Regions from separate parts of the Pelosinus sp. IPA-1 genome, predicted to be linked through region 3. Evidence: riboswitches for the same ligand, from Rfam matches in the RefSeq annotation. Region 3 holds a riboswitch; each other region holds the start of a gene.
What was found. A riboswitch is a leader RNA that binds a small molecule or an ion and turns the genes downstream of it on or off. The one in region 3 is predicted to bind cyclic di-AMP.

Region 1 (6,506 bases), on a different contig from region 3:
TCGCCATACAGAAGATATTGCCCGTAAAGTAGGAAGAAGTGCCATGGATAATCCAGATTTATGGTATTACAATATAACTAAGTTTATAGAATTTATTAATGAAACAAACTATCAACATGAAATTAAATCAATTAAATCATATGATAGAAATTTGGATCTAAAATTCGAGCATGTTCTAAATGAGAAGGTTAACCTAACCTATGCTTTTCAAACACCCGTTAAATATGGTAATGAAACTTACGGATATATTGAAATTGAACAAAATATCCAGCCTCTGCTTATAACAATTACGGTTCTACTATTTTTCTTTACATTTTTAGGACTCAGTATAGGCATTCTTCTATACAGGTTTCCAGTCAATATCGTTAAACTAGCGGAAAAAGATGTCCAAAGCCATGCAGACCAAACGAAAAGACAAACTGATTTAGAAGTAGCGCGCCTTGATCGGTTAAGTCTTGTCGGTCAGATGGCAGCTGCTATTGGACACGAAATCAGAAACCCACTAACAACAGTTAAAGGGTATTTGCAATTTCTTTCGCAAAAAACAGTTTTTGCCCCTTTTGCATCCCAATTTAACTTAATGCTTGATGAGTTAAGCCGTGCCAATAGCATTATTGCGGAATTTCTTTCTTTATCCCATGAGAAAGCGATCAACATGACTCCCTGCAGCCTAAATCAAATTATTGAAGCTTTTCAGCCACTCCTTGAGTCAGATGCCCTGCTCCACGGAATGAAACTAGATCTTGATTTGAAAAGTATACCAAATCTACTATTGGATGAAAAAGAAATAAAACAGCTGATATTAAATCTTACTAGAAATGGGTTTGAAGCAATGCAATATGGCGGCTGTTTATCAATTCGTTCCTATACTCTAGACAACTATGTTGTTCTATCCATCATTGATCAGGGGAAAGGAATTGATCCTAACTTGATTACAAAGCTGGGAACGCCTTTTTTTACTACCAAAGACACAGGTACTGGACTGGGACTTGCTGTTTGTTATAGTATCGCTCACCGCCACAAAGCCAAAATAGATTTCGTAACAAGCAAAGATGGTACAACCTTTTCAATCTTTTTCCCACAAGTGGTCTAGATAAGAAAAGTTTCTACTATAAAACAAGTAGCTAATCCTAATAAGAGCCATATCATCTTCAAAAAGAAACAGATGGAATCCGTTTTGTAGACTCCATCTGTTTTTTTACATAATATAATATTTTACTCACAATTACCATATACAGTGGCAACAATATTCCCATTATTAAAACCCATTTTCGAATTAATATACAGGGATATTCTGTCTGAACATCTCGGCAATTATATTTTCCATGCTATACATTCCTGGCGGTTGGCAAATGAGAAATTTTACTGCAAAAATAGCCCCTTGACCAAACGCTCCCCTGCTGATGCTTTCATGAGATAATCGAATGGTTTGATTTGGCATCCCGAAGATGATTTCGTGGCGCCCAACAATTCCGCCAACACGAATTGAATTTATGTGCTCTTCTACATTGAGGCTAAGAGCACTTGCAATTTTTTGTGCTGTTCCTGAAACTTCTTTTTTACCTTTAAAATGCTCCTCTACAATTTCAATATCTGCATGAGGAGCTATTTTTTGCAAAATTTGGGCTGCTACCAGTAATACGTTAATCCCCAAAGTAATATTGGGAGAATAAAGTACTGAAGTAGTATCTGAAAAGGATTTTAGTAGATCCATTTCCTCCGGTTCATATTTTGAAATTGCAGAAATAATCGGAATTCCCACTTCCGCTGCTTTACTGTATAAATGAATCCCTGTAGAATCCGAAAAATCTACAAGAGCATCTACTGGATTTTCTAAAAAGAAATCCTCATCAATGTCCTCAATAGAAAAAATCTCCCCTGCATCAAACTCATATCCTAATAGGCGACTGGCATATTTGTGATGATCCTCGTTACTTCTACGCACTACCCACGCCAGCGTAAATAAATTGTCATTGAGGAATTCATTACTGATAACTTTACCTGTTTTCCCAAAGCCAAAAACACCAATCTTGATTTTCTCCAAAAAAACTCCTCCCTATAACTGTAATTTGTTATTCCGCTGCTACCCTTCATCCTGCATGAAATAGCACTTTTTACAAAACCAGTTTTTGAGAAGGAATATCAAAAAAGACCATTACTGGTCCTTTTTTTATGGCAGGACAACTAAATCCTTCTCTTTCAACGCCTACGAGGTTAGCTGACGGATTCGGGCAGAAAGAAATTCGCCCTACCTGCTTGCACAGGATTCACCCCAAAAATGGGTCCCCCGTTTCCAGTAAATGAAACTCGGCGATTACCTTAGAGAATTTAAATTTCTCTAACCATATCATACAGTTTTTTTTACTATCTTTCAATCTGTATAAAATGGGTATTAACTCTAGCGGCTTATCTATATCTACACAGATTCTGTTCTTAGGATAATCGATAAGAAAAGACTTGGCTTGTGCCAAGTCCTCGGACGCAGGCAGAAGCCTTAGTCGTTCTTACTTGGAATCAAGAAAGTGTTATACTTTCTGATTCCGTAAAAAAATAAGCAGAAAAACAAACTGTTGTTTTTCTGCTTATTTTTATCCTAATTAAAGTGTCTTTTGACCAGGCTGCCAATCAATAGGGCATAATCCGCCAGTTTGAAAAGCCTTTAATACCCGTAATATTTCATCCACACTACGTCCAACATTTAAATCGCTAACGATTTGATAACGAATTATACCTTCTGGATCAATTATAAATAACCCGCGAAGAGAAACACCTTTCTCTTCAATTAAAACGCCATAGTCTCTAGATACCTGCTTTGTGATATCAGAAGCTAGCGGATAATTCAATTCACCTAATCCGCCTTCTTCTTTTGAAGCTCTTATCCAAGCACGATGTGAATATACACTGTCAGTACTTATCCCAAGTATCTCCGCACCAATTTTATTAAATTCATCTAACCTAGAGTTAAATCCTTTGATTTCCGTTGGACAAACGAATGTAAAATCCAAAGGATAAAAGAAAAGAACAAGCCATTTTCCTTGATAATCTTCAAGCTTTACAACATGTTCCAATGTCTTAATATCCGCGGTAGTAGACATGCTAAAATCTGGGGCTTTTTGACCAACTTTGGCTGACATATAATCACTCCTATTATGTATTTAATAACAATTATTATTTACATAATATTATCAATTACTTGTTTTGTCAATCCTTTTGCAGAAGATTTAATTTTATATTTTTGTTAAATTTATCCGTTATTCTTTCTTGCCAAAATCGGTGGTCGCAAATCCTTTCGTTGGAAAAGCGCAATTTTCTGGAGCTATTTTACATCTGTCAGTACGAGCAAATCCCATACCTGCCGTACTGCAATCCAATTTACTATTATCTTCTTGAGTGATTTCATCCTGTTTACCAAAGTCAGTATTTGCAAATCCCCTAGTTGACAAACCGCAACTCTCAGAAGCGATATGATTATTTTCTGTACGTGCAAAGCCTTTACCTACGGTGCTACAATCCAATATACTTTCCTCACTATTCTTGTGATTCATATTATAATCCTCCTTCTTAATTACTAACAATTTGAGTTGAAAGCTTAAACAATGTTTATTTTACTTTATATCTGCATTTTCTCCGTTCTTTGTTAAATATATTCAACTATTTTCCACTCACTATTTTTCAATTAAAAATCTTTAGTTAAAGTTCATACTACCATAGATACAACGCATAATAAAAAGCTAACGGAATATCCGTTAGCTTTAAAAAGAGCCCGTAATGATCTACGCTACAGCCAATACCGATCATTACATACCTATACGCAATCTTTCGACTACCCACAAGCATTACACAACCGATACTGACCTTTGCTCGACTGCCACAGATACCTACCGAACCGGTCGCAATCTCTCGACAACGGCCGACCCCTATATCTTCAGCACCCATGACAGTCTTAGCTCGACCGTTATACATCCCTTTTGACCACACGACAACAGTTGGGCTGCCGTACAGCCTTACAAGACATATAACGATCTGCCCGCCGACTACTGCCGAACCTTTCGACCCGACAATAATCTTTGGCCGACCAATACCGAACCTTGTAAGATCCGGCACCAGTCTTGGCTCAACCATTACGAACCCTCTACAATAAATAGTATGGCTTAAAAAGTCAAAGGAATACCTGGGATTTATTGTGTTTTTTTAACCACATACATTGCCACTTGCTTTATGTCACTGAGCCTGCCCCTCTTGAAATAGGTTGTATTTTGTTCTGCGTTGTAATATATACACCTATTAGAGTAAGAGACATACCGATCAAATGGTATGCTGAAATTTTTTCTCCATATAGGAATACGGCAATCCACAACGCATTTATCGGCATAAGGTTAATATAAGCTGATGCCTTGGTTGCGCCAATACGTTGAATCCCCCAATTAAACAGCAAAAAGGCCACTACTGTAGCGCAAGTCGCCAGATATATTATTTCCAGCATCGTTTGGTTGGATAGGTTTAAGACTTTGCTCCATTGATCTTCTTTTATTATCGAAAGGACCAGCAACATCACTGCCCCCATCATTGTTGATACAGCAGTGACTACAGTTGTTCCGATGGTGCGGCTGACTTTTTTAACAAGCAGGGTATAAATAACCCAACTTGCAACGGAACCAAATAAATAAATTTCGCCACGACCAATAGACATCTGAGTCAATACACTTAAGTCTCCTTTACTAACAACTAAGGAAACACCTAGTAAGGATATGATTACTCCCAGCAATGTACGCCAGTTCCACGCCTCCCCCATAAAGAAGCTAGCAATACATGTTGTAAAAACTGGATTAATGACAATAATCAGGGCTGCCGTTACCGCTGAGGTATACTGTAAGCCTGTGGCAAAAAAATAGTTATAGGAAAAAACACCTGTTGCACCTAAAGCTAATAGATAAAAAAAGTTTTGTTTAATCGGCAGCCAAGTCAACTCTTTACGCCAACTGCTCCAAATGAGCATAAGTAATCCGGCAATGATAAATCGCAGGGCTGATGTCGTTAAGGGAGATAATTCCGATAAAATATGTTTCGTTGTCCCAAATGCACCGCCCCAAAATAAAGGCACTAATAAGAGAATGAGATAAGTTTTAGTGAGATTTTGTTTTTCCATATTTACACTCCTATACTGCAGAATTAATAGTGTCTGACTTTTGAACTATAAATAAATGCCCTATCGTTCCTTATCTTGAACAATAGGGCATAGTCTTTAATAGGAAAATCAGATACTTATTTTCTCTTTCATTTTCTCAAATTTGCTTGACCCAATTCCTGGGACCTTCTTTAATTCGTCAATATCTTTAAAACTACCATTGGTCTGACGATATTCTATAATACGCTCTGCTAATGCTGGCCCTACCCCAGGCAATGCATCCAATTCGTTTTTTTCTGCAGTATTAATATTAACGGTATTGCTGCCACCCACCTTACTCTTGTTTAAGCCAGCAGCTACGTTGTTACCTTGGACTATTGCCCTCTCCACTACATGAAGATGCGCACCATCTTTTACACTCTGTGCCATGTTAATTTTTGTTACATCGGCATCAGAGGTAAGACCACCAGCCATAGCAACGATATCAAAAACTCTTGCATTCTGTGAGGCTTTAAATACACCTGGGTTATGAACTGCTCCACTTATATACACAAAAATTTCACTGTTTTTTTCTTCGCTAATAGGAGCACTTTTAGCTAGGGCTTCACTAGAAGATGTCGACGCTGATATTGAACTCTTCTGCCAAAAACTATAAAAACTACCTGCTACAATTAATACCGCCAGCATCACAATAAATAATAATTTATTCCTTTGCTCAAGCACGATATCCCTCCTGTTGTAACTTGTACTAACACCTTCGACAAAATAAAGTGTTTTCCTTTTATTTACAACAAAAAGTTCAGTTATTTTCAGTAAATTTTTTATTTATTCAATCCGCTCCAAATTAGGATTTTCACACACAGACCGGCCAATCTTAGAAAGATTACGCCACTCACCATTTACTTTTATACGAACAATATCTGCCGTGAAATCATTATTGGTTTCATCAGAATTCTCCAGCAAAGATGAGCCAACTCCATAAATATCTACAGGCACATCCATCTCTTCAAATTCACGAATTTTCTTGGCGTTGAACCCTCCGGTAACACAAATTTTGATTTGTTCACACCATTCTTTAGCAATCACTATTTCTTCTGGTGTCAGATCCCATTCAGTATACACTGTATCAATTGCCTCTCGCAAGTTCCACACGAGCCTTGGTGATACCCCCATATCTTGTTGCTTATTTCCTGTGGGTACAATAGACTTATCCCGCATATTTTTAGAAGTATCAGGGCGTACTCCATATAGTTTATATTTTTCCGCTTCTTCTAGCTGTCCCGCTTTAAAGTAAGCAAGATATTTTACAAACATAGCTGCCATTACAGCTTTCGTTTCACCAACACAGTCATTATGAAAATCAACTAGCACTAGTCTAGAA
Region 2 (6,506 bases), on a different contig from region 3:
CTTTACAGGATTTGCTATGTATGCACAAGTTAATCCTAATAGCGGACTTGCTAAGTTGTTTGGACCTATCAACCATTTATTAATTGATGAATATACTGTGCATCTAATTCATCATTACGTAGCGTGGATGATTGTTTTATTTGTCATTATCCATGTATATATGGCGACAAGGGCTGACATGAGTGAAAAATATGGTGAGATATCTGCAATGTTTTCAGGAGTTAAGTTTTATGATAAAGAGCCGGATGATATAGGAGATCTAAAAGAATGAAGCAAATCACGGTTTTAGGGGTAGGAAACATTTTGATGCAGGATGAAGGGTTTGGTGTAAGAGTAGTGGAACGTTTGCTTAGCCACTACTCCTTTCCTCCCAACGTACAGGTATTAGATGGCGGTACGCTAGGTATGGAGTTGTTACGTTTTTTAGTTGGAACAGATAATTTAATTTTAATTGATGCTGTGTCAGGGCAATTACCACCCGGATCTTTTTATCGGTTTGAAAATGACGAAGTTAAGGCATACTTTAAAGAGAAAGTATCGATGCATGAACTTGGTATTCAAGATGTACTCGCAATAATGGAAGTATTAGAAAAACCTGCTAAGGAAATCATGATAATGGGAGTACAACCATTTGCGATTGATATTGGACTAGAATTAACACCTATAGTAGCAGAAACAATGGATAATGTAGTAAAAGAGATATTGCAAGTATTGAAAGATTGGCAGGTAGAGGTTGGGAAAATTCATGAATGAAGCAGTATTATCGCAAAAGAGTAAGGCAGTCTTGTTTGAGATAAACGAGGCATTAAAACGCTTTACGTTGACTGGTGAAACATGGAGTGTCTTTATTAATAAGATGTCTCTTACTGATGATGAGCGTCAAGAAATTCGAGATTTTCTCGGTCTCGGGAGTATTACCGTCCACTTGTCTGATACTGCTGAACCAGCGGAGTGGATGGAAAGTGGTATAGCAGGAATATGGTACGGTGTATTTTATGATCAGACAAAAAACCCTATACTTGAGACGATCGAAATCGGCAATTATCCTCAAGTAGCTTCTGCACAAATTGAAGATATAAATATAGGGTTGCAAAAATTAACACTAAAGTTAGCGTAAAATACTGAATGAGAAGGTAGTTAGGAGCCTTCTCATTCAGTATTTTTGTTATATATTCCTAGTTTCAATGGATAAAGAGAAAGAAAAGTCTACATACTAAATTTGAAAAAAGGGAGGTGAATGCACATGCTATCAGGTGTAAAATGTACTGTATCAAATTGTAAATATTGGAGAAATGGTGAACATTGTGATGCTTCTGCAATTGAGGTCAATGTAGATGGTGGTGGTAAAGCCGCTAATCAAAGTGAACAAACAAACTGTAAAACTTTTTATCAAAAGTAAAGAAAGTTTTAGAGGGAATATAAAATTCGGCTATGCTGATTTTATATTCCTTTTGGTATACATACTTCTAGGCAGCCATATATATTTATGGGGGTGGGAGTATGGATATTAAGAATTTATATGTTGTTGTGATACGGGATGATAAACAGGAAAAAATCAAAATAGAGGAGTATCGTAAGAATAACAGTACAGGGCATAATGAAGTACTATTTGCTTTAGATAATCAAAAAACGTGGGCGGATGCTTATGAAGTGTTACTGTATAAAGATTTAGGCAGTGTTTTTTGTTGGAAGGATTATAATGAAGGCAAATATATCGTGCTAAATGAATCTAATTCAATTTGTCCTCGGTGCGGATGGTGGATATGCCACCAGTGTGGAGCTTGTTATTGTAATAAATCCTGATGATTTTCTAAAAGGATAGAGGATATCACGTGGCGAATAACGAATTATTTACTAGAATAGTAGCAAGAGAGGATGATAAGGTTGGTGCGTGGTATCCGAGGTGCCACTACGGTGGAGAAAAATGAGTCAACTGAGATTATTAGCAACGTAATGGAGCTTCTATCAGCTCTGGTTGAGGCAAATAAAATCGACATAGAAGATATTGGGGCTGTAATTTTCAGCTCGACTCCAGATGTTAATTCGGCGTTTCCTGCTATAGCTGCAAGGAATTTAGGATGGACAGAAGTACCTTTGTTCGGTACGCAGGAAATTGATAGCCCAAATGGGGTAGCGCACTGTATTCGTGTACTTATATTGTTAAATACCGATTTGCCACAGAAAGCGATTAGTCATTTATATTTAAGAGGCGCAGTAGTATTGCGGCAAGATATTAATAAAGAAAAATAGACTTGTCTTTTAATTGCATTATTATAAGTTTAATCTATAGGCTTATAATAATAATTAAAAGTAAGCCTTTGCTATGGGAGGCAAAGGCTTACTTTTATGAATGATCATAATAAAGTTAGGACAAGTTAGGAATAGAGGAGAAAATAATGAAATTCATCTCGATTGTTGTACCTGTATATAATGAAGAAGAGAATATTGAATTTTTTTACCAGGAAGTTTGTAAACATATGGAGTCATTACCTTATAAGTTTGAATTACTTTTTGTCGATGATGGTTCAAGTGATGCGACACCCCTGCTATTAGAGAAAATATCGCAGCAAGACAGCAGGGTTAGAGGATTGATTATGGCGCGAAATTATGGACATCAATTAGCTTTGACTTGTGGTCTTGATCATGCTGATGGCGATGGAGTTATTACAATGGATGGAGATATGCAACATCCACCTGAAATGTTGCCAGTTCTTTTGGCAAAATGGGAAGAGGGATTTGAGGTAGTTCAAACGATAAGAATTAGTACCGAAGGAGTTTCCTGGTTTAAGTCTGTTACTTCTGGTCTATTTTATAAGTTAATTAATGCTATGTCTAAAGTGCATATTCAAGAAGGTGGCTCGGATTTTCGTTTATTAGATAAAGCTGTTGTACAAAGTTTTCGCCGTTACAAAGAAAGGGCTCGCTTTATTCGGGGTATGATCGGAGCAATCGGTTATCGGCAAGCATTGGTAGAGTTTGTTGCGCCGAAACGTTTTGCTGGTACATCTAAATTCTCTCTGCGAAAAATGATGCATTTTGCTCTTGATGGAATTACTGCTTATTCTAAATTACCTTTACGTTTTGCCTTTTTTATGGGATTGTTATTTGCGCTGATTAGTTTTGCTGTGACAATGCATGTTGTATATATTAAGTTGTTTACTCTAGAGGCAGTACCAGGGTGGGCGACTATTTCTGCAAGTATATTATTCTTAGGTGGATTACAATTGTTAGGGCTAGGTATTATTGGGGAATATGTAGGGCGCATATTTGAAGAAGTAAAGCAACGTCCCTTGTATTTGTTGCGTGTAGAATTGAAGCAACAACAAAAAGAATAAATGAAATTATGATTTTGCTAAAAGTGGATAATTCATACCAAACTTGTAAAAGAGAATATTAATTGTAAAATAATGAGATGTATGGCAGGAATATTCACTTAAAAAGCGAATAGTAAAAAATGTGCAGTTTTATAAAAGCCTAATCAATGCACAGGACCGGGGGAACCAAAGTTTTGGGGTGAAACCTTTTGGCTGAGTTTTATTTGCCTAGAGGTAGGGGGATCTCAACCCTAACCCGTCAGCTAACCTCGGAGGCTAGTGAGAGGGGTATGTATATTGACTAAATTTTTTCGAGTCGTGGTGTTGTTGCTATTTTTAGTTAGTGCAGGAACCATAACCTGCGCGGCAGCTGCTTACCATCAAGGCGATCAGGGTGATGACATAGCTAGTATTCAAGCACAATTAAATGCACTTGGGTATAATGCTGGTAGCCCAGATGGGGATTTTGGTGAAGTAACAGTTAAGGCAGTAAAAAACTTTCAAAGAGACAGAGGTCTAGACGCTGATGGAGTGATTGGTATGCAAACATACCGTGCGATCATGGGCAGAGAGATGTCAGTTAGTCGTGATAGTTCTAGTGCTGCAACTAGGCGGGTAATACAGACAGCATTGCGTTATCAAGGTGTACCTTATGTTTTTGGTGGGACTACACCGAATGGTTTTGATTGTTCGGGTTTTACTCGCTATGTATTCGCGCAAGCTGGTGTTTATTTGCCAAGAGCTGCTGATGAACAGTATGAAGTTGGGCAACCTGTATCCTACAGTCGCCTACAACCAGGAGACACTGTGTTTTTTACTACCTATGAAGCTGGTGCTTCCCATTCTGGTATTTATGTGGGCAATGGGCAGTTTATTAGCGCTACTTCAAGTCGCGGAGTAGTAATTGATCGATTGGATAGTGGTTACTGGGGAGCACGTTACCTAGGAGCGCGTCGGGTGCTATAATGCAGTGTAGGGGGAGGCTAGTACGCCTCCTTGCTTTTATTTTTAGTATTACAGGAACACAATATAACCAAACTAGGCTCTGCCGGTGCAATACTTTGGTGGGAGGCCTAGTTTTTATATGTTTATCTTATATATATTTATCATTAAATAAGTTATACTATACTAAAGGCTTTTTATTTTAATAGTAAATAAGCATTTGTATAATTGGGCACCAGAGAGTTGCCTCTATTAAGCACGGAGGCTTGTATGTTTAAATTATATTGGAAAAAATTTATAGTACCGCATTGGGCGATGGTATTGTTGGCATTGATATGCTTTATCATTGCCAGTATTGCAGGTTTATTGGCCCCCTTAGTTATAAAGTTTTTAATTGATGATGCATTAATTGGTGGGGATGAGGAATTTTTACATCTGATTATAGCAGGTGTCATTGGATTATATTTATTACGGGGGATATTTTCTTATATTTATGGACAAAAGATAGCCAAAGCGGGTAATCTGATGTTGGCGAAACTGCGACAGCGAATGTTTGAACGATTACAACAATTAGATTATGCATATTTTGTTAATACCCCAACTGGCGAAATTATTTCTTTATTTACGAATGACCTAGGGCTAATTCAACAATCTGTTTCGGTAGCGGTACCTGATTTGTTAGTGGAGTCACTTAATTTAATTGCTATCCTAATGATTATGATTTACTTTGATTGGCAACTGGCATTAGTGACCTTTGCTACTTTGCCCTTTATTATTCTTGCTACTAGCTTTTTTAATGAAAAAATTAGTGGATTAGGCAAATTGGTAGAAGAAACTTTGGGTGAAGTGACTAGCATATTGCATCAGGCATTATTATCGATAAAAGTGGTACAAAGCTATGTGCGAGAAGAGTATGAATCACAAAAATTTTGCTTGCATATGCGTAAGGCAGCTGGTGATTTTATTAAAGTACAGCGATTAAGGGCTATTTTAATTGCTTTAGTAGAATTCCTAGCGTCCATCGGCCTGACGGGAATTATATGGTATGGTGGTCGAGAAGTAATTAATGATAAGTTAACCATAGGCGGCATGTTTGCTTTTTTGGTATATATTATTAATATTCCAACGCCTATCAGAAAGATTAGTGAAGCTGTTTCTAGTATGAAGTTAGGCATTGTTGCTTGGCAAAGGGTTAGTAGTTTGGAAAGAGAAACGAAGGTAGTGTTTGACGGAAAACAAGAAATTGATAACGTTATGGGAAAGGTTGAATTTAGAGATGTAAATTTTGAATATCTCCCAGAACTAGGGACCTTAAGGGGAATTAATTTTATAATACGTCCAGGTGATATGGTGGCCATTGTAGGACCAAGTGGTGCCGGAAAATCATCTTTTGCGAATTTGCTCCTACGTTTTTATGATCCTATTTCCGGGGTTATTTTATTGGATGATCTTAATATAAAAGAGATAAAGATGAGTTTTTTACGTAAACAGATCGGATTTATTCAACAACAACCGATTTTATTTAATATAAGTATTTTAGAGAACATTCGATATGGACGACCAAATGCTACCTTCGATGAAGTAAAAAAAGCAGCAAAATTAGCGAATGCCCATGATTTTATAATGAATTTGCCTGGTGGTTATGATTATATTGTTGGTGAATTGGGTAATAATGTATCCGGGGGACAGCGGCAGCGTATTGCAATTGCTCGTGCCATTATTGTTGAACCACCAATTTTATTATTGGATGAACCAACAGCAGCTCTTGATACAGAGGCTGAGAAATTGGTTATGGAGTCCATACGCAAAGTTAGTGAAAATCGTACAACGTTTCTAATTACCCATCGATTGTCTAGTTTATTAGATTCAGATAAAGTGATTTGTTTAATGAATGGCAGAATTACAGAAGCAGGAACACACGCAGAACTTATAGAACGAGGCGGAGTGTATGCTAAGGCCGTATTTAATGAAGAGCTGCAGGCATAAAAAGTAGGGCGGGTAGTGATACTCGCCAAGGGCTTTGCACTCTTTACTTATTTTTATGTTGCTAATAAGAATGTTATTACTTATTTAAAGGAAAAATATAAAATGATATATGAAGTAATGAAACAATTAAAAGACAAAGGATTTCGAATTACGCCTCAGCGGCGCGTTATTATAGAAAAAATTGTACATACGGCAGGATTGTTAACGGCAGCTGAAATCTGGAATTTAGTGCGTCAAGAATATAGCGACATTGGGCTAGACACA
Region 3 (6,506 bases):
AGTTATATTAATTATGATGCATATGCACTACCTGAACAATCAGGCTTTAATTTTGCTGGTGCTACTTCTACCGGTTTTGGCAGTAACAGCCAGTCGGACAAAGGGATCCAAGTTACCTATGGTAAAAATTTAGCGAAGAACGTAGATGTTGTCCTTGACTATAAGAATCTAGATATGGCTGGCGATCAAACAAAAGCTACTTTGAATGTTAAATTCTAACGACAAAAGGATCCGGCTAAATGCGATAATAAAACTACTATAAAAATAACCAGGGGCGAGTTGGCTCCTGGTTATTTTTATAGTAGATATTGCGGGTATAGTGAGGTATGACTGATGGATAATAAGTTAGACAGATAAAAATAATGAGTTCTAATAGCTATCGCTTGTATTGATTTTTAGGTATTTTGATCTTAGTTGCTGTTAGAATGGCCGCATGAATAGGCTCCGATGAAGACCATGGCATGGGTAACGTGACTACTAGGTCTGGAGTAGGATAACAAATATGCTTTTGTGGCTAATAAGGAGGATCCATCAATACTATTTCCAAACTTAAAAAAGGCCCCGAGCCGGACTGTTCGGGGGCTTTTTTAGTTTGCAGCGTCTACAATTGTACCAAAAACATAGCGTGCATGTTTTTGTTCATTGAAGTATCATGCAAGGAAACCTTATTTGGGCCGTTGGCTAAAACATCTTTCCACTCGTTTAATACTTTGTCTGAAACCTTCCAAATGATATCACTCCTGTTATAGAAGGAAACTTGTAGGGAGACTTTTTTGGCATTGTAGTTAAGTGTCATCTCTCTTAGTTTATTTTTAAGATATGATGCCGGTATGGTACGCATAATTGTTGCAATGAAAATAAGTAGAGATAGGCCCCTTTCCGTCCAAGATTAGTCCTCCTTATTGTTATTATTATAAGCATGCCTTTTGTTAACTGAAATATTAACCAGTCCATAAAATTTCACATGATCTTCATAAAAAATTCATACTTTTTTGGTATAGTAGTTATATCCCACTTGGAATACACCCACTTGCAGTTTGGCCCTGGTGGAGTAATTTCCTCTTAGAAGCCAGTGTATATACACTTCGCTGGGGTGACTGGTGGTGTTTATATTTAAGGAGGTGAATTTAGAGGCTTACAGTACATACGCCGAATCCTGTATAGGTACGGAGGACCCAAGTTTTTGGGGTGAAGCGTTTTATCGCAGGGTTGCATTGCCTGACCCTAACCCGACAGCTAACTCCGGAGGCGAAGAAAGGCGGAACAAGAGTGAATACGTTTATACCAAAAGTCATCGCATCCATTGCAGTAGCGATTTCATTTGCTTTGTTAACTCCGGTAGGAGTTCAAGCAGCAGATATTCTTCGGCCTGGAGATAGGGGATCTGAGGTAACTTTTCTTCAGGAACGGTTACAAAGTCTCGGCTATAACATTCCGAGTGCCGATGGCGTTTATGGGAATTTGACTGAGGCAGCTGTTGAAAACTTTCAAACAAATAGCGGACTAGATGCTGACGGTATCGTTGGTTATCAGACATGGGATGCCTTGCGGAGCGGCAACAGCCAAGTTAGCCGGGGCCAGAGAAGCCGGTACCTTATAGACAACATCATTCAAACAAGTAAAAGGCTTCAAGGAATTCCATATTTGTGGGGCGGAGATACTCCGGAAGGATTCGATTGTTCGGGCTTCACCCAGTATGTTTTCAGGCTAAATGGCATAAACCTGCCACGCACTGCCGATGAGCAGTACGAATTAGGTGTTCCTGTTAGCTATGACAACCTGCAGCCGGGAGATATGGTGTTTTTTACTACATATGCACCAGGACCATCACACAATGGTATCTACATTGGTAATGGCCTGTTTATTAATTCGTCATCAAGCCAAGGTGTATCGATTGCTCGCATGGACAATTCCTACTGGGCACCAAGATATATTGGGGCGAAACGAATACTACGTTAATTTTAAAAAAGCTGTCGGATAACTCCGGCAGCTTTTTTATGCCCATGATTGTAAGGCCGTTGAGATATTTGCTCTGTAGCGGTGGTAACTAATGTGCTAAGGTTGGGACTGGCTATAAAATTCGACGATGGCAGCGAAGAATAAGATCAATGTATTGCCTACCCATCACTGAAATTTCAATCAAAAAAGTACCCGTAGATTCAGATTAACTGCACACTGACAGAAAGTCGGAAGTCGGTTAACTCCATTCGATTTATGGATCGTAAATTTATTACAGGCGATTATTAATGGAGTGCTCAGGATTCTTCACAAAGATTCTAACCATTTCTTTTGTTATTATTGATGGATTTTTCAATGATAAGCAGATTATCAGAAGTTTTATCAGTTCTTCAAGAGATCTTCATCAGTTATTCACATTATTATTGTATGCTAAGAATAAAAACTTTATTTGCTTAATTACTAGAGACAATTAATATGATCTAACAAACGAAGAGGAAAAAGGAGGCGAGAAGAATGATTTCCATAAAAAAAGGTATTTTGTTTGCTGTTGTATTGTCAGTTGTAGGTGGAGCTTTTTACTTTTCTACACTACAAGCAAAAGCGGCGGAATTTAAAGTAGATATAAAGGAAGTTGAGTGGGAAATACGGCCAGGATTGACCACAAAAGTTTGGAGTTATGGGGGCAGTGTTCCAGGTATGCCAATAGTAGTGAAGAAAGGCGATACTGTTCGTATTTCCGGCACTAACAATCTGCCAAATGCAACGAATATTCACTGGCATGGCCTAACTGTTCCTAATGATCAGGACGGGCCAGGAAAAACCATTAAACCAGGCGAGAGCTTTAACTATTCTTTTAAGGTGAATGAGTCTGGAACATACTGGTATCATTCCCACTACCGTCCGGTACTAGACCAAGTTGACAATGGTCTATATGCCCCGTTTATTGTTAAAGCGCCGGAGGATGACTTATATAGTGGCGATCATGTACTAGTTTTGGATGACTGGTATCTTGATGTCAATGGTAACCGCTTACAAGGTACGGCTAGAGGGGATATGGAGAGATTCGGCAATGTTGAGACAGTGAACGGAAAAGCGAGCCCGGCTGTTGAGCCATTAGTGTTTCATAAAGGGGAATTACACAAGCTGCGTTTTATCAATGCATCTACCGCTGCCGTGCATACAATTAAAATTAGTGGTCATAAGTTCTGTGTAACTCATACCGACGGTCATCCATTGGTAGAACCTTATGAAACCGATGCTATCACCCTTTCACCAGGTGAACGTATTGATGCCGAAGTAGCGGCAACAGGAGAGGAAGGAAAAAGTTATGTTATTGAAAGTGAGCGTAGCGAACTGGGGATTAAAATTCCGATAAATTATCAAGCGGGTCAGGTTGCAACGGTAGGATCACCTTATGTTCCCCCGCAATCAAGAAGTATACCAGGGATCGATAACCGTACCCCTGATTTTACACTGGAACTTAACTCGGTTATGGATATGACAGCTAAAGAACAATCTAGTAATGCCGCAAACGCACCAATGAGCCATGGCGGTGGGCATGATATGGCGGCTATGTCCATGCCAGTAATGCCAGCCAACGAGTCAGGTTCTATGGCTAGCATGATGCGCTGGACGATCAACGGCAAGTCCTATCCTGATACCGAGCCTTTACAGGTAAAATTGGACCAAGTTGTTAAAATCCGTTTATGGAACAAGGATGTAACTACAGCGGAAAAAATGGACCATCCCATTCACATTCATGGAACAGCGTTTCAGATTGTTTCTCTGAATGGTAGAAAACCTGACCGGGAAACCTGGAAGGATACAGTTAATGTGCCTGCTGGCGAGTATGTGGATATTGCCTTTACCATGACTAATCCGGGAACGTGGATGTTGCATTGTCATATACTTGACCATGAGGATGGCGGAATGATGACAAGTATCGTAGCGAAATGATATTTTACCTATAGGTCAGGACGTTTTTATGCGAGATAGGGTTAATTTTATCCGATGACTAAACCACTCTAAGACTCCCATCTTATACAAGTAGGAGTTAAGAGCGGCTAAGTCCTGGATAAGTGCGACTAAGAATAGAACTCCATCTGAATCAAGTCTACTTTATAAGTGAGGTTATTGCATATGGAAATTTATATTGAACCAACGGCTTGTGACTATATTGCAAAGAAAAATCAGGATAAAGCTATTACTCTCGGTGTTGGCAAAAGAGAAGGCGCGAATTGCGGGTGTAGCGTAGGGGGAGGAGTCTTCCCGTTGGTAAAACTAGGTGTTAGCCCTTTTGACATTGACACGTATAACAAAATAAATATTAATGGTATTGAAGCGTATTATCCAGACTCTATGACAAGCTCATTTAAAAAAGTTACTGTGAAAGTGGAAGGAATATTTTTTTATAAGCAACTGTTGGCTTTGGGAATCTAATTGATTCAAGATACAATGATTGGGTGCTAAGTTTACTATGTGAGGTCCATAATGTTCAAGTCTCACCGGATGGTAAATATGTGCTTCTTACCAATAATGAGTCTAATAATGTGACAGTGATTGATGCAAAGTCCTATAATGTTGTGCAAAATGTTCCTACAGGTAAAGGTACCCATGGGATAGTTACCAGCAATGACAATAAGTTTGTGTACGTAACCAATATGTATGAGAATACTGTTAGTGTAATTGACAATAATACCAACAAGGTGATAGGAACGGTAGCAGTAGGTGAAATACCCAATGGAATTACGTATAAGCCCTAGTAGTACGAAAGGACTTGGTAGAGGCTAAGTCCTTTCTTAAAGAAAACACAACTTTTTCAAATGTTCTTCATAAGTTATTCATAAATTATTGCTACAGTATAAATAAATCATTATTATAAAAAAGGAAGATTATTTATGAATAAATTGTGGGGCTGGTTAGTTATTATTGCAGCAATCGGGCTGACCTATTTGTGGCAGCCCGAGTTTTTTCAAGAAGCATATGGCATCATTAAGCATGGTGATATTGCTGCCTTAGCTGATTACTTACGTTCTTTTGGCGGATGGTCGGTAGTGATAACACTGGCCCTATTTGTGGTTATGACTTTTACGATTGTTTTTCCCTTTATGATTTTATCTGGGGCAGCAGGCATCATCTATGGGCTATTTTGGGGTATTGTCATTTCTTGGTCAGGAGAAGTGATTGGGGCACTAGTCATGTTTATTTTCGCCCGGCATTTCTTTCGTCAGGTAGTGGAAGGATGGATTACTAAAAGTAAGTATCTTAAGCAGGTGGATGATTACAGCGCAGCCAATGGTTTTAAGGCTTTATTAATAGCTCGTTTGCTTCCATTAGCTCCATCGGGTATTATTACAGCCGTTGCAGCCATTAGTCGCATGTCCTTTCGGGATTTTATTCTGGCGACAATCATTGGTAAATTACCACCAGTAGTGATTAAAGTCTTACTTGGCCATGATATTGTATTTGCTGGGGAAAATATGACACGGCTCATTGTAGTAGCAGTTTTAGTGGTCGGAGTATATCTAGCTTTATGGTGGTATAGGCGAAGCAAAGTGCAACATGGGAATGCATAAGCAAATAAATAGGCATTGGTTGTAGTAAAAGCGAAACATGGTATCTAGGAGAAAAAAGGATGATACATTGACCATCCTTTTTTAAGGGTATTAAGGTATAGATGCTTAATAAGATGATTCTTTAATACTATTAGAAGAAATTTCATAAGTTCTTCAAACTTTCTTCATAAGTTCTTCACATATGTTTAGTATAATAAAAACTATATAAACCAGTAAGAATTATAAGCTTTGGGGTTTAAAAAGTGGACATAGCGCTATAGGAGTACATAGAGAATAACAAAAAGAGGAATGGGGAGAATAATGACAATGAATAAAAAAGTAACAGGAATCATTTTTGCTGCGTTAACAGCAGTATTTATATCGGGTACGGTTTTGCTGCCGACCACGGCTACGGTATTTGCCGCCGAAGAGACAAACCAAGAGCAGCCAGCACCGCCCCAGGATGCTCCGAAAGACGGTGGTAACGAGCATTCTGGTCATCACATGTAATAGTAATAGCCCTTCCATACGGAAGGGCTATTTGATTGCCATAGAAATTGGGAAAACCTTGTGAATTAGCATAAGTTTTTCATATGATCTTCAAAACTTCTTCACAATATGACTGTATACTAGAGATAAAGAAGGCAAGGAGGAAAATATGATGAATAAGACTGTGTGGATCATTATAGCCATAGTCACCATGCTAGTTGTAGGCGGAATTTCAAGCTATAACAGTTTGATAAATATGAGTGAAAACGTTGGTGGCAAATGGGGTCAGATTGAAAACCAGCTTCAGCGGAGGGCTGACTTAATCCCCAATCTCGTTAGTACGGTGAAGGGATATGCTGCCCATGAGCAGCAAGCGATTCAGGCGGTGGCTGATGCCAGGGCGAAACTGGGCGGTGCCCAAGGACCGAGTGCCAAGGCTGAGGCGAATGGGGAATTAAATACTGCTCTGAGCCGGCTCTTGGTAATTGCGGAAAACTATCCGAA

Region 1: another riboswitch for cyclic di-AMP. It lies ahead of QSJ81_RS17975 (4-hydroxy-tetrahydrodipicolinate reductase); the one in region 3 lies ahead of QSJ81_RS21720 (C40 family peptidase).
Region 2: another riboswitch for cyclic di-AMP. It lies ahead of QSJ81_RS18310 (C40 family peptidase); the one in region 3 lies ahead of QSJ81_RS21720 (C40 family peptidase).

What each region holds. Positions count from the first base shown of each region.
Region 1 covers NZ_BSVC01000007.1:191,995-198,500, reverse strand. The annotation lists gene QSJ81_RS17980 (ATP-binding protein) at 1-1,093, shown strand, start outside; gene QSJ81_RS17975 (4-hydroxy-tetrahydrodipicolinate reductase) at 1,277-2,044, opposite strand; cyclic di-AMP (ydaO/yuaA leader) riboswitch at 2,190-2,323, opposite strand; gene QSJ81_RS17970 (peroxiredoxin) at 2,598-3,134, opposite strand; gene QSJ81_RS17965 (hypothetical protein) at 3,252-3,545, opposite strand; gene QSJ81_RS17960 (hypothetical protein) at 3,703-4,122, opposite strand; gene QSJ81_RS17955 (DMT family transporter) at 4,217-5,146, opposite strand; gene QSJ81_RS17950 (ComEA family DNA-binding protein) at 5,255-5,848, opposite strand; gene QSJ81_RS17945 (nicotinate phosphoribosyltransferase) at 5,951-6,506, opposite strand, start outside.
Region 2 covers NZ_BSVC01000007.1:257,245-263,750, forward strand. The annotation lists gene cybH (Ni/Fe-hydrogenase, b-type cytochrome subunit) at 1-271, shown strand, start outside; gene QSJ81_RS18280 (HyaD/HybD family hydrogenase maturation endopeptidase) at 268-753, shown strand; gene QSJ81_RS18285 (hydrogenase expression/formation C-terminal domain-containing protein) at 746-1,117, shown strand; gene QSJ81_RS18290 (DUF1540 domain-containing protein) at 1,244-1,399, shown strand; gene QSJ81_RS18295 (hypothetical protein) at 1,501-1,803, shown strand; gene aroH (chorismate mutase) at 1,888-2,250, shown strand; gene QSJ81_RS18305 (glycosyltransferase family 2 protein) at 2,397-3,335, shown strand; cyclic di-AMP (ydaO/yuaA leader) riboswitch at 3,462-3,607, shown strand; gene QSJ81_RS18310 (C40 family peptidase) at 3,612-4,280, shown strand; gene QSJ81_RS18315 (ABC transporter ATP-binding protein) at 4,527-6,242, shown strand; gene QSJ81_RS18320 (Fur family transcriptional regulator) at 6,258-6,506, shown strand, end outside.
Region 3 covers NZ_BSVC01000010.1:72,751-79,256, reverse strand. The annotation lists gene QSJ81_RS21725 (S-layer homology domain-containing protein) at 1-219, shown strand, start outside; cyclic di-AMP (ydaO/yuaA leader) riboswitch at 1,138-1,266, shown strand; gene QSJ81_RS21720 (C40 family peptidase) at 1,270-1,959, shown strand; gene QSJ81_RS21715 (multicopper oxidase family protein) at 2,473-3,915, shown strand; gene QSJ81_RS21710 (CC/Se motif family (seleno)protein) at 4,099-4,398, shown strand; gene QSJ81_RS21705 (YncE family protein) at 4,422-4,721, shown strand; gene QSJ81_RS21700 (TVP38/TMEM64 family protein) at 4,857-5,534, shown strand; gene QSJ81_RS21695 (hypothetical protein) at 5,823-6,023, shown strand; gene QSJ81_RS21690 (LemA family protein) at 6,175-6,506, shown strand, end outside.